Regions from separate parts of the Methylobacterium fujisawaense genome, predicted to be linked through region 1. Evidence: predicted binding sites of a transcription regulator. Region 1 holds the regulator's gene; each other region holds the start of a gene.
The links. Region 1 encodes PhoB, which activates phosphate uptake and scavenging genes when phosphate is short. Its sites were predicted from a motif close to TGTCATNNANCTGTCAT; they were not measured.

Region 1 (4,010 bases):
ACCGGCACGGTGGCGCTGGAGCCCGGCATGATCCTGTCGAACGAACCGGGCTATTACGCCCGCGGCGCCTACGGAATCCGGATCGAGAACCTCGTGCTGGTCGAGCCCCGCACGATCGCGGGCGGCGAGCGCCCGATGTTGGGCTTCGAGACCCTGACGCTCGCCCCCTATGATCGGCGGCTGATCCAGCCGGACCTGCTCGAACCGGAGGAGCGCGCCTGGATCGATGCCTATCACGCCCGGGTGCGCGAGACCCTGGCGCCCCGGGTCGATGCCGGGACGCGCGACTGGCTGGAGCGTGCGACCGTGCCGCTCGCGGACTGAGCGATCGGCGTGGGATCCCGGGCGCGGCCCGTGGTAAGACCCACCGCCATCGAAACGACCGCGCCCGCCCTGCGCGCGAAGGGACAGCATGATCCGCCGCCTCGCCATTCTGATCCTGGCCTTCGCCGCGAGCCTCTCGGCCGCCGCAGCCCAAGGGGTCCCGCAGGGCTTCCGCACGCCAGCCGACCTCGTGCGGGCGAGCCTCGTGGCCGAGCCCGCCGCGGTCGCCGGCGCGCAGCCGTTCACGCTGGCGGTGCGGATGCAGATCAAGCCCGGCTGGCACGTCTACTGGCGCAACCCGGGCGATTCCGGACTGCCTCCAGAGGTGACCTGGACCCTGCCGGCCGGCTTCAACGCCAGCGCGATCCGGTGGCCGGCGCCGGAGCGCATCCCGATCGCGACCCTCATGAATTACGGCTACGAGGGTGAGGTCACGCTCCTCGCGCCCGTGACGCCGCCGCCGAGCCTCGACCCGGCCAATCCCGTTCAGATCCAGGCGAAGCTGACCTATCTCGTCTGCGAGACCGAGTGCGTCCCCGGTTCGGCCGATCTCGCCCTCACCCTGCCGGTGGGCAAGGCCGAGCCGGACCCGGCCAACGCCGCGCTGTTCGCGCGCGCCCGGGCTGCCCTGCCCGCGCCGGCGCTCTGGCCCCTGCGCCTGTCGAGCCAGGGCGACACGCTGCAGCTCGATTTCGCCGCGACCGGCCTGAAACCGGAATCCATCCGGAACGCCGCCTATTTCCCCTATGCCGAGACGGCGATCGACAACGCCGCCGCGCAGGTGATGACCGTCGACGAGACCGGTCTGCATCTGACCATCGCGCGCAGCAGCCCGACCGATCCTGTGCCCGCGGCCCTGCCCGGCGTCCTGACGATCGACGAGGTCGGCACGGACGGCACCCGCCGCCTTGCCTTCGCGTATGGTGACGAGCCGGTGCTTCCTGCCGTCGCGGCCGCGTCGAGCGCGCCGAATCCGGCCGGAGCCCCGCCGGCCGTCGCCGAGTTCGACGCGCTGACCCTCGCGACCGCCGCGGCCTTCGCCTTTCTGGGCGGCCTGATCCTCAACCTGATGCCCTGCGTCTTCCCGGTGCTGTCCATCAAGGTGCTGAGCCTCGTGCGGCATGCCGGCGAGGGCCCGGCGCGGCTGCGGCTGCACGGCCTCGCCTACACGGCCGGCGTGCTGGCGAGCTTCCTCGGCCTCGCATCCCTGCTGATCGCCCTGAAGGGTGGCGGGGCCGCGATCGGCTGGGGCTTCCAGCTGCAATCGCCCGCCATGGTCGCAGCCCTCGCCTATCTGCTGTTCGCGATGGGCCTGAGCCTGTCCGGAGTGGTCCATGTCGGCGGCCGGCTCGCCGGCCTCGGAGACGGCCTGACCCGGCGTGCCGGCCTGAGCGGCTCGTTCTTCACGGGCGTGCTGGCGACCCTGGTGGCGACCCCCTGCACGGCGCCGTTCATGGGCTCGGCGGTAGGCTTCGCGCTGACGCAGAGTGCCGGTGTCGCGCTCGCCGTCTTCGCGAGCCTCGGCCTCGGCCTCGCCCTGCCCTTCCTGGTGCTGACCCTCTGGCCGCCGGCCCTGCGGGCGCTGCCGCGGCCGGGCGCCTGGATGGAGACCCTCAAGCAGGTCCTGGCCTTCCCGGTCTACGCCACTGTGGCCTGGCTGATCTGGGTTCTGGCGCAGCAGGTCGATCCGCGTGGGCTGCTGGCGGCGCTGATCGGCCTCGTCCTGATGGGCTTCGCCGCCTGGGCCTGGGAACACGGCCGCGCCGCCGCGCCCGGGGCGGGCCGGGTCGCGCGGGTCGCTGCGGCCCTCGCGCTGGTCGCCGTGGCGGCCCTCGCCGTGACCCTTCCGCGTGACCGCGCCGCGCCGTCGGCGCAGGCCGCCGCCGACGGGGTCGAGCCCTTCACTCAGGCGCGTCTCGACGCCCTGGTGGACGCGCACCGCCCCGTCTTCGTGGACATGACCGCCGCGTGGTGCATCACCTGCGCGGTGAACGAGGCGACCTCGCTCAACACCAAGGCCGTGCGGGCCGCGATGGCCGAGCGCGGCGTGACCTACATGAAGGGCGACTGGACCAACCAGAATCCCGAGATCACCCGTCTGCTGGAGAAGCACGGGCGCAGCGGCGTGCCGCTCTACCTCCTCTATACCGGAACCGGAGCGCCTCAGGTGCTTCCGCAGATCCTCACCGAGGGGACGGTTCTGGCGGCGCTCGACGCCGTGCCGGTCGCGTCCGGCCGGAGCGCGGCGCTGACCCGCTGAGACAGTTTTAGGGTCTCAGGCCTCTGGGCATCGACGCGCGGCCCGCCGTCTTTGCGAGCGAAGCGAAGCAATCCAGAAGCGCCACGCTCGCAGGCGTCCCGATGCCCTGGGTCACTTCGCTGCGCTCGTGATGACGGCGCGTCGGACCGTTTTTCTCTCCGATGGCGCGCGGGGCCGCCTCAGGCCTCGAGCGAGAACGTCTCGTCGAAGGCGTAGCCCGAGCCGCGGACCGTGCGGATCGGGTCGGCTTGGCGCGGGCCGTTCAGTGCCTTGCGCAGCCGCCCGACATGGACGTCGACCGTGCGCTCGTCGATGTAGACGTCGTGTCCCCAGACCCCGTCGAGGAGCTGCTCGCGGGAGAAGACCCGGCCCGGCGCCAGCATCAGGAATTCCAGCAGACGGAACTCTGTGGGGCCGAGATGCAGCTCCTCGCCGCCGCGGCGGACGCGATGGCCGGTGCGGTCGAGTTCGAGGTCGCCCGCCGCCAGCCGGTCCGAGACGTGGGCGGGCTTGGCCCGGCGGAGCAGCGCGCGGATCCGGGCGAGCAGTTCCGGGACGGAGAACGGCTTGACGATGTAGTCGTCGGCGCCCGTCCCGAGACCGCGGATCCGGTCGCCCTCCTCGCCCCGGGCGGTGAGCATGATCACGGGCAGCCGCTCGGTCTCCCGGCGCGCCCGGATCCGCCGGCACAGCTCGATGCCCGACAGGCCGGGCAGCATCCAGTCGAGCAGGACGAGATCGGGGATCCGCTCCGCCAGGAGCAGCTCCGCGTCGTCGCCGCGAGCCGCGGAATCCACCAGAAAGCCCTCGGCTTCCAGATTGTAGCGCAGCAGCGTGGTCAGCGCCTCCTCGTCCTCGACGATCAGGACTTGCATGCTCACGTTCGAAGATCCGTTCACGAAGCGGCGCCATACGGCCTGCAGGCGCGCCGACTCTCCTTGGAGCCGGCGGGCAGGCGGAGGGTGCAGGAGGCGCCGCTCAGCCTCAACCCGCACGCTCCGATTCTCCGGCGGCGCCCCACAGGAGCGCGCGCAGGCCGACGCCTGGACCGGGGGCGGCCCGCTTACGGAGCCGGCACCCCGTCCACGGTCGCATAGTTCGACGCATCGTTCTTCGGCCGATCGCCCGCCAGGGCCTCGCCCGTGGCGAGATAGTGGATCGTCTCGGCGATGTTGGTGGTGTGGTCGCCGATCCGCTCGACGTTCTTGGCGCAGAACAGAAGATGCGTGCAGAACGAGATGTTGCGCGGATCCTCCATCATGTAGGTCAGGAGCTCGCGGAACAGCGAATTGTACAGGGCGTCGATCTCGCCGTCCCGCTCCCAGACATCGTGGGCTGCCTGGACGTCGCGGCTCGCATAGGCGTCGAGAACGTCCTTGAGCTGGCCCTCCGCGAGGTCGCTCATGTGGCGCACACCGAGAACGAT
Region 2 (4,010 bases), 1.5 Mb from region 1:
CTTCTCGGAGAGGCGGTCCTGCGTGGTCGAGAGCGCCCGCGCGTTCGGGTGCAGGGCGGCGTGCCGGGCCAGGATGTCGGCGGTGGCGTGCGGGATGTTCTCGAACTCGTAGGTCACGACATCGACGCTGCACGCGAAGGCGGCCAGCGCCTCGGCATCGTCGTAGGCCGCGCAGGTGGTCCGGGCGGCCACGTCGAAGGCGGGGCTGTCCGCGTCGGGGGCGTAGACGTGCGCCTTGAGGCCGTAATCGGCCGCCGCCAGCGCGATCATGCGCCCGAGTTGGCCTCCACCGACGATGCCGAGGGTGGAGCCGGGGCCGAGGATCTTGTCCGTCACGCGTTCTCTTCCGTCACCGGCCGTTCGGCCACCGAGGCGCTCTGGGCCGCGCGCCACGCCTCCAGGCGCTCCGCCAGATCCGGATCGGAGAGCGCCAGGACGGCGGCGGCGAGCAGGGCCGCGTTGATGGCCCCGGCCCGGCCGATCGCCAGGGTCCCCACCGGGATGCCCGCCGGCATCTGGACGATCGAGAGGAGGCTGTCCTGGCCGGACAGGGCCTTGGATTCCACCGGGACGCCGAAGACCGGCAGGCGGGTCATCGCGGCCGCCATGCCGGGCAGGTGCGCGGCGCCGCCCGCCCCCGCGATCACGACCTTGAGGCCGGCCGCGACCGCGCCTTTGGCGAAGGCCACGAGCCGGTCCGGCGTGCGGTGGGCCGACACGATGCGCGCGTCGTAGGGTACGCCGAGGGCATCGAGCGTCTCGGCGGCATGCCGCATGGTCGCCCAGTCGGACTGGCTGCCCATGATGATCGCGACCGGAGGCGACGCCATCGTTGATCCCGGAAAAAGAGGGCGCTTACAGGCGGTGCGGGCCCGCGGCAAGGCGCGACCCGAAGACGTCCACCGGCATCAGGCGATGATGTCCGGCGTGAGCGCGTCCTCGATGTGGAAGATGCGGTCACGCAGGGTGAGCTTGCGCTTCTTCAGACGCTGGATCTGGAGCTGGTCGCCAGCCACGCTGCGCTCCAGCGCCTCGATGGCACCGTCGAGATCCCGGTGCTCCTCGCGCAGCCGCGCCAGTTCGCCCAGGAGGTCCGACTGCGCACTCTCACCCGCCTCGTCCGCCATCGTCACCTGAGGACCCGAAGACCGTTCATGGCCCGAGAGCATGCGTCACGCTCCGGCGCCGGACAAGACGGCGCGGTAAGCAATCATCAGACTTAGCAGCAGAAAACGCTTCGACAGGTCCGGCATCTTGTGCCAATCTCGGTGTGTCGAAACGATGACAGGAGATTCGGCTCATGTCGCTGCAGACGCATCTGAACCAACTCGCCCGGAAGCACGAAGCCCTCGAGCGTGAGATTCAGGAAGCGATCCACAGACCTTCGGCGAACGACCTTCACATCGCCGAGATGAAGCGACGGAAACTCCTTCTCAAGGACGAGATCAACAGGCTGCAGGCGAACGGCAATACGCTGCACTGAGCCCCTGATCCGTCCGCACGGATAGCAGAAACGGCACGACAGCTGCCGCCGCACCGGGAGACCGGTGCGGCGGTTTTGCGTTCTGCGACCGCTCGTTTGGAGAAACGGCCGCCTGGGGATCGCCGATCCGGGCGCGCGTCGTGCTCTCGCGGATGTGACCCCGGAGCCTTGGCGACGGGGCGCCTGCCGCGCCCGCACGCCCGGGGATCGAAACAGACGACCCGCGACCTCCCGGCAGATGCGTTTCCCGCCGGCCACGCCGAAGCGCCCGGCTTCGAAGCCGCCGATCCGGGATGCATCGGGCGAACGCGTCACGGAGCGCCCCTATGGCGCGAGCGAAGGCGCACGGCGGTTCCGGCGACCCACAACCGGCCTCGCACCCGCGGAAGAATGCGCTACTCTGGGCCCCGCTGCCGGAGAGCGGCCCGCGAGGAAACGCCGAACCGATGACGAGAGCCAGCCTGCCGGGCCGCTACCCGGACATCTACGATTCGGCCCGCCGCGACCCGGAGGCGTTCTGGCTCGGCGCGGCGCAGGCGCTCGACTGGGCGGACGTCCCGCAGCGGGCCTTCGCGCCGGATTCCGGCCCCTACGGCCGCTGGTTTCCGGACGGCACCCTGAACGCCTGCCACAATGCCGTGGACCGTCACGCCGACGGAGCGCGGGCGGATCAGGTGGCGATCCGCTACGATTCGCCCGTCACCGGGACCAAGCGCAGCATCACCTACCGCGCGTTGCGCGACGAGGTGGCGGTACTGGCCGCCGTCCTCGCCGGCCTCGGCGTCGGCAAGGGCGACCGGGTGATCCTCTACATGCCGATGGTGCCCGAGGCCCTGTTCGGCATGCTGGCCTGCGCACGGCTCGGCGCGGTGCATTCGGTGGTGTTCGGCGGCTTCGCGGCCAACGAGCTGGCGGTGCGGATCGAGGACGCGGCGCCGAAGGTGGTGCTCGCCGCCTCCTGCGGGATCGAGCCGAACCGCGTGGTCGCCTACAAGCCGCTCCTCGACGCGGCGATCGCGGCCTCGCGCCACAAGCCGGAAGCCTGCCTGATCCTGCAGCGCCCGCAGGCCGCCGCGACGCTCATGCCGGAGCGAGACCGCGACTGGGCCGAGGCCGTGGCGGCCGCCCGTGCGGCGGGGCAGCGGGCGGCCTGCGTGCCGGTCGCCGCCACCGACCCGCTCTACATCCTCTACACCTCCGGGACGACCGGGAAGCCCAAGGGCGTGGTCCGCGATACCGGCGGCTACCTCGTCGCCCTCGCGTGGTCGATGCCGAACCTCTACGGCGTCCAGCCCGGCGAGACCTATTTCTGCGCCTCCGACATCGGCTGGGTCGTCGGGCACTCCTACATCGTCTACGCGCCGCTCCTGCACGGCTGCACCACGGTCCTGTACGAGGGCAAGCCGGTGGGCACGCCGGATGCCGGCGCATTCTGGCGGGTCGTCGCCGAGTACGGGGTCGTGTGCCTGTTCACCGCGCCGACGGCGCTGCGGGCCATCAAGAAGGAGGATTCCGCCGGCGCCCGGATCGCCGATTACGACCTCTCGGCCTTCCGCAGCCTGTTCCTCGCGGGCGAGCGCGCCGATCCCGATTCGGTCGCCTGGGCCGAGCGGGTGCTGAACCGGCCGGTGATCGACCATTGGTGGCAGACCGAGACCGGCTGGCCGATCGCCGGCAACCCGATGGGTCTCGGCCTCCTGCCGGTGAAGCACGGCAGCACCTGCGTGCCGATGCCGGGCTACCAGGTCGAGGTGCTGGACGAGGGCGGCAAACCGGTCCCGGCCGGGACCATGGGCACCATCGCGATCCGCCTGCCCCTGCCCCCCGGCTGCCTGCCGACGCTCTGGGGCTCGGACGCGCGCATGCGGTCGAGCTACCTTTCCACGTTCCCGGGCTACTACGACACCTCGGATGCCGGGGTGATCGACGCGGACGGCTACATCACGGTGCTGGGACGCACCGACGACATCATCAACGTCGCCGGGCACCGCCTGTCCACCGGCGGCATGGAGGCAGTGCTGGCGGGCCATCCGGACGTGGCCGAGTGCGCGGTCATCGGCATCCGGGACGCCCTGAAGGGCGAAGTCCCCTGTGGCTTCGTGGTGCTCAAGGCCGGCGTCGACCGGCCGACCGAGACGATCGAGCGGGAACTCGTCGCCAAGGTGCGCGACGAGATCGGCCCCGTGGCGGCATTCAAGCTGGCCCTCACCGTGCCGCGGCTGCCCAAGACCCGCTCGGGCAAGATCCTGCGGGCCACCATGAAGCGCATCGCCGACCACGAGCCCTGGACGATGCCGGCGACGATCGACGACGCCGCGGCCCTCGACGAGATCGACGAGAGCCTGAAGGGGCGGGGAATCGGCGCCGATTGAGGCGCCGGACGGTCCCGCGATCGGGACAGGCGCCGAGTCCAGGCGGCTCTCCCCGCGCGGCGCCGGGTCACGGCGCGGCCCAACCGCATCCTGTGGGTAGAGCCGGAGCGGCGGTGAGGGGCGCGATGCAGGATGCGGCCGCCCTGACCCGCCGT
Region 3 (4,010 bases), 2.4 Mb from region 1:
GAGGATTCGACCCCCGGGGTCAGCAGGAAGAGCAGCGAGTTCAGGTCGTTCTTCTCGGCGACGATCCGGTTCTCACGCAGGTATTGCGCCACGATCGGCGCCGGCACGCCGTGCTGGGCGTAGGCCCCCGTGTGCCGGTCGAAGCCGGGGGTGAGCACGGTGAGCTTGTTCGGGTCGGTGATCGCATAGCCCGGCGCCACGTGGGTGAAGCCGTGCCAGCGGGCGCCCGGCTTCAGCTCCCAGTGGCGCGGCGTGGCGGCGAGCTCGTCGGTCGGCACGCTCTCCCACGGCACCTCGGCCCCGTCGGCATTCACCGTCACGTCCGGCACGAAGGGGTCGAAGAACCAGCGCCGGGCCGGATCGCCCTCGCGCTCCTCGAACTCCCGCCGGATCGCCCGGACCTTCTTGCGCCACTCGATCCCGAGCCGGATCGTGTCGTCCCACAGGATCATGCCGGAGCGGCCCTTCATCATCTGGGCGCCGACGTCGAGCGAGGCGAAGAGCGGGTAGAAGGGCGACGTGGAGGCGTGGACGAGGAAGCTCTCGTTGAGCCGCTTGTGCTCGACCCGCCGGGTCTGGCCGCGGATATGCCCGTCGCGGGTGTGGATCTGCGAGGCCTGGGAGAAGCTCGCGAGCTGCTTGTGGGTCGATTGCGTGGCGACGATGCCGGGCGAGGTCTCGTCGAGGCCGGTCAGCCCCATGGCGAAGCGGCGGGCGTAGAGCGGGTGGAACTTCATGAAGCCCGCCCAGGCCTCGTCGAACAGGATGTAGTCGCAGAGGTGGCCGATCTTCTCCAGGATCTCCTGGGCGTCGTAGATCGTGCCGTCGTAGGTGCACTGCTCGATCACCGCGACGCGGAACGGCCGCTCCCGGCGCCACGCCTCGGGATCGGTCACCAGCGGGTTCCGGCGGATCTTCTCCCGGATCCGGGTCTCGTCGAGGGCCTCATGATACATGGGGCCGATCAGGCCGTAGGCGTTCCGGTCCGTTTCCAGAAAGATCGGGATGCCGCCGCCCAGGAACAGGGCGCCGTGATGCGCCGCCTTGTGGTTGTTGCGGTCGAACAGGACGAGGTCGTCCTCCGCGATCAGCGAGGACAGGACGATCTTGTTGGAGGCCGAGGTGCCGTTGAGGACGAAGTAGGTCTTCTCGGCCCCGAAGATCTTCGCGGCCTCCTTCTGGGCCTTCAGCGCCGGGCCCTCGTGGGTCAGCAGGTCGCCGAGGTCGAGGACCGAGTTGTCGAGGTCGTCGCGGAAGATCGCTTCCCCCAGGTGCTCCACGAAGATCCGGCCGATCGGCGACCGGTTGTAGAAGATGCCGCCGTTGTGGCCCGGGCAGGTCCAGAGCTGGTTGCCCTTCTCGGCGTAGTCGACGAGCGCGCCGAAGAACGGCGTCTTGAGGGTCTGGGCGTATTGCGTGACCCGGCTGACGAGGCCGCGGGCGATGAATTCCGGCGTCTCCTCCGCCAGGAAGATGTAGCCGTCGATGAAATCGAGCAGTTCGACCGGGATGTGCTCCAGCCGCTTGCGGCGGACCATGATGACGATCGGCATCTCCAGGCCGCGCTTGCGCATCATGTCGATGAGGGCGGCGGCCTTGCCGTCGAGGCCGCGCTTGCCCCAATCGACCACGAGACAGCCCACCGCGGCGTCGGTCTGCACGGCGATGGCCGCGTCCTCGACCCGCCGGGCGCGCACCACCTCGAAGCCGCGCTGCTCCACGGCTGCCACGATCTGATTGACGCGCGCGCCTTCGAGATCGTCCGGATCGAAGGCGGGGGCGCACATCAGGACCGTGAAGCGACGGTGGAAGTCCATGGAGCCCTCTCTGGCCTCGGATGCAGCGCGTGGCTTTCCGGCCCGTCTGCGACGATTGCATGACAACGTGCGCGGCGGGCGGTCGTGGTGCGGACGAAAGGGCGTGATCCGGGCGCGGTCGGAGCCGTTGGACCGCGGCCTTCCCATCCGCGCCCTCGTCCTGAGGTGCCGGTCGGAGATCGGTCGCGCGGCCCGCGGCAGCAACCCGTCTCAGGGTATCACAGGGCGCGCCGCCGCGCCCAGACATCCGGATTGACCAGTCCGCCCGGCCGCCGGCCTGCCAGCACGTCGACCACGCGGCCGGCGGCGGTTTCGGCGGTGCGGATCAGGGCCGACCCGGTGGAACCGCCGACATGGGGCGTCAGGATCGCCCGCGCCTGACGGGCGAGGGGGTGGTCGGCCGGCAGGGGCTCCTGGGCGAAGACGTCGAGCCCGGCGCCCGCGATCGTGCCGGATTCCAGCGCCTCCACCAGGGCCGCCTCGTCGATCAGACCACCGCGGCTGGTGTTGATCAGGAAGGCGTCCCGCTTCATCCGGGCGAGCTGGTCCCGGCCGATCAGGCCGCGGGTGGCCGGGGTCAGGGGCACGTGCAGGGAGACGATGTCGGCCTCCGCGAGGAGCGCGTCCACCGAAGGAGCCCGCAGGGCGCCGGCATTGGCGAAGTCGGCGTCCGGCCGGCTCGGGCCGTAGGCCAGCACCCGCAGGCCGAGGGCCGTGCCGAGCCGGGCCGTCGCCTGCCCGATCGCCCCGAAGCCGACGAGGCCCAGCGTCAGGCCGGCCAGCTCGATCAGGCGGGCGGTGAACTTGAAGCTGTCGTCCCCGCGCCGGACCGAGCGGTCGGCCTCCGGCAGGGCCTTGGCCAGGGCGAAGATCAGCGCCAGCGTCTGCTCGGCCACCGAGACGGCGTTGGCGCCGGGCGTGTTGACCACCACGATCCCGGCCTCGGTCGCCTCGGCGGTGGCGACGTGGTCGGTGCCGGTGCCGTGCACGCCGATCACCCGCAGGGCCGGGGCCGCCGCGATGGCGCGGGCCGGGAAGCCGGTGTTGCGGGTGATGACGGCGACGCAGTCGGCGGCCTCGCGGGCCAGGGTCTCGGGATCGGTGCCGCTCGCCGGACGCGGCTCCAGCCCGGCCGCCCGCAGCCGGTCGAGGCCCGCCGCGTGGATCGGCTGGACGATGAGGCACGGACCGGTGATCACGGGAAAACCTCTGCACTAGAGGAGGGGTGACAGGCACGTTTCGCGCCGGGCCCGTCTAGGCGGGGTGGGCAACCCTGGCAACCGGGCGCCCCGGTCTCCGCCGCGGCAACCCGATCGGACGCGCGCGATCCACACCCGATCGCGGCCGTGTCGGGCCCCGCACGCCCCGCCCGGCCCGACGATCCCGGCCGCGCGCCTCAGCCGAGCTCCGGCCCGGCCTTCCGCGAAATCGCCTGCTCGACCGTGCGATGATGAGTGAGGCACTGATAATGATGTCGTTCGGCAATGGAAGCCAGTATAGAACGCACTCAATATCGATCACGTAGATCGACCCTGCGCGCGCTGAATATAATTATAATTAATCCAAATGTATTTTTGACACACGTAGAGATATTTGCTGCCTTGCTCCGTGATTCGGAGCTTTCGTCACGACAATGCGGTCTCAAGATTTCTCGGTGCCGGTTTCCGCGCGGAACCGGCGCCGGCGGCGCGCGGCCCGGCCGGTTCTCCCGATGGCTGTCCTGCTGGGCTTCGTCGGTTCCGGGCTGCACGCGGCCCGCGCGGAGGAGGCCGGGGCCGGCCGGGAGGTCCAGCTCGACGAGATCTCGGTCGCGAGCGCGGCCGCGCCGCGCGGACCGGTGCCGGCCTATGCCGGCGGTCAGGTGGCGCGGGGCGGTCGCCTCGGCCTGCTGGGCGATACCGAGATCCAGGAGGCGCCCTTCAGCATCGCCAGCTACACCGACACGCTCATCCGGGACCGGCAGGCGCGGACGGTGTCCGAGACCCTGGTCCTCGACCCGTCGGTGCGCGCCACCCAGACCACGGGGGCGCCGTTCGACTCCTTCTCTATCCGGGGCTTCCCGTCCAACGAGAACACCAGCGGCGAGGTCGCCTTCGACGGGCTCTACGGCATTGCCCCGAGCTTCCGCATCTTCACCGACTACGTGGAGCGCATCGAGGTCCTGAAGGGGCCGTCCGCCGCCCTCACGGGGGT

Region 2: the regulator PhoB is predicted to act here: its motif matches at 1,271-1,287, upstream of ABC766_RS03760 (YdcH family protein).
Region 3: the regulator PhoB is predicted to act here: its motif matches at 1,866-1,882, upstream of ABC766_RS16995 (Orn/Lys/Arg decarboxylase N-terminal domain-containing protein).

The regions. Positions count from the first base shown of each region.
Region 1 covers NZ_CP155000.1:5,928,124-5,932,133, reverse strand. Annotated here, with positions in the region: gene ABC766_RS28130 (aminopeptidase P family protein) at 1-324, shown strand, start outside; gene ABC766_RS28125 (protein-disulfide reductase DsbD family protein) at 413-2,584, shown strand; gene phoB (phosphate regulon transcriptional regulator PhoB) at 2,764-3,459, opposite strand; gene phoU (phosphate signaling complex protein PhoU) at 3,648-4,010, opposite strand, start outside.
Region 2 covers NZ_CP155000.1:793,021-797,030, reverse strand. Annotated here, with positions in the region: gene ABC766_RS03775 (5-(carboxyamino)imidazole ribonucleotide synthase) at 1-336, opposite strand, end outside; gene purE (5-(carboxyamino)imidazole ribonucleotide mutase) at 333-830, opposite strand; gene ABC766_RS03765 (YdcH family protein) at 909-1,169, opposite strand; gene ABC766_RS03760 (YdcH family protein) at 1,301-1,483, shown strand; gene ABC766_RS03755 (propionyl-CoA synthetase) at 1,930-3,855, shown strand.
Region 3 covers NZ_CP155000.1:3,577,296-3,581,305, reverse strand. Annotated here, with positions in the region: gene ABC766_RS16995 (Orn/Lys/Arg decarboxylase N-terminal domain-containing protein) at 1-1,817, opposite strand, end outside; gene ABC766_RS16990 (hydroxyacid dehydrogenase) at 2,036-3,016, opposite strand; partial or broken gene ABC766_RS16985 (TonB-dependent receptor) at 3,529-4,010, shown strand, end outside.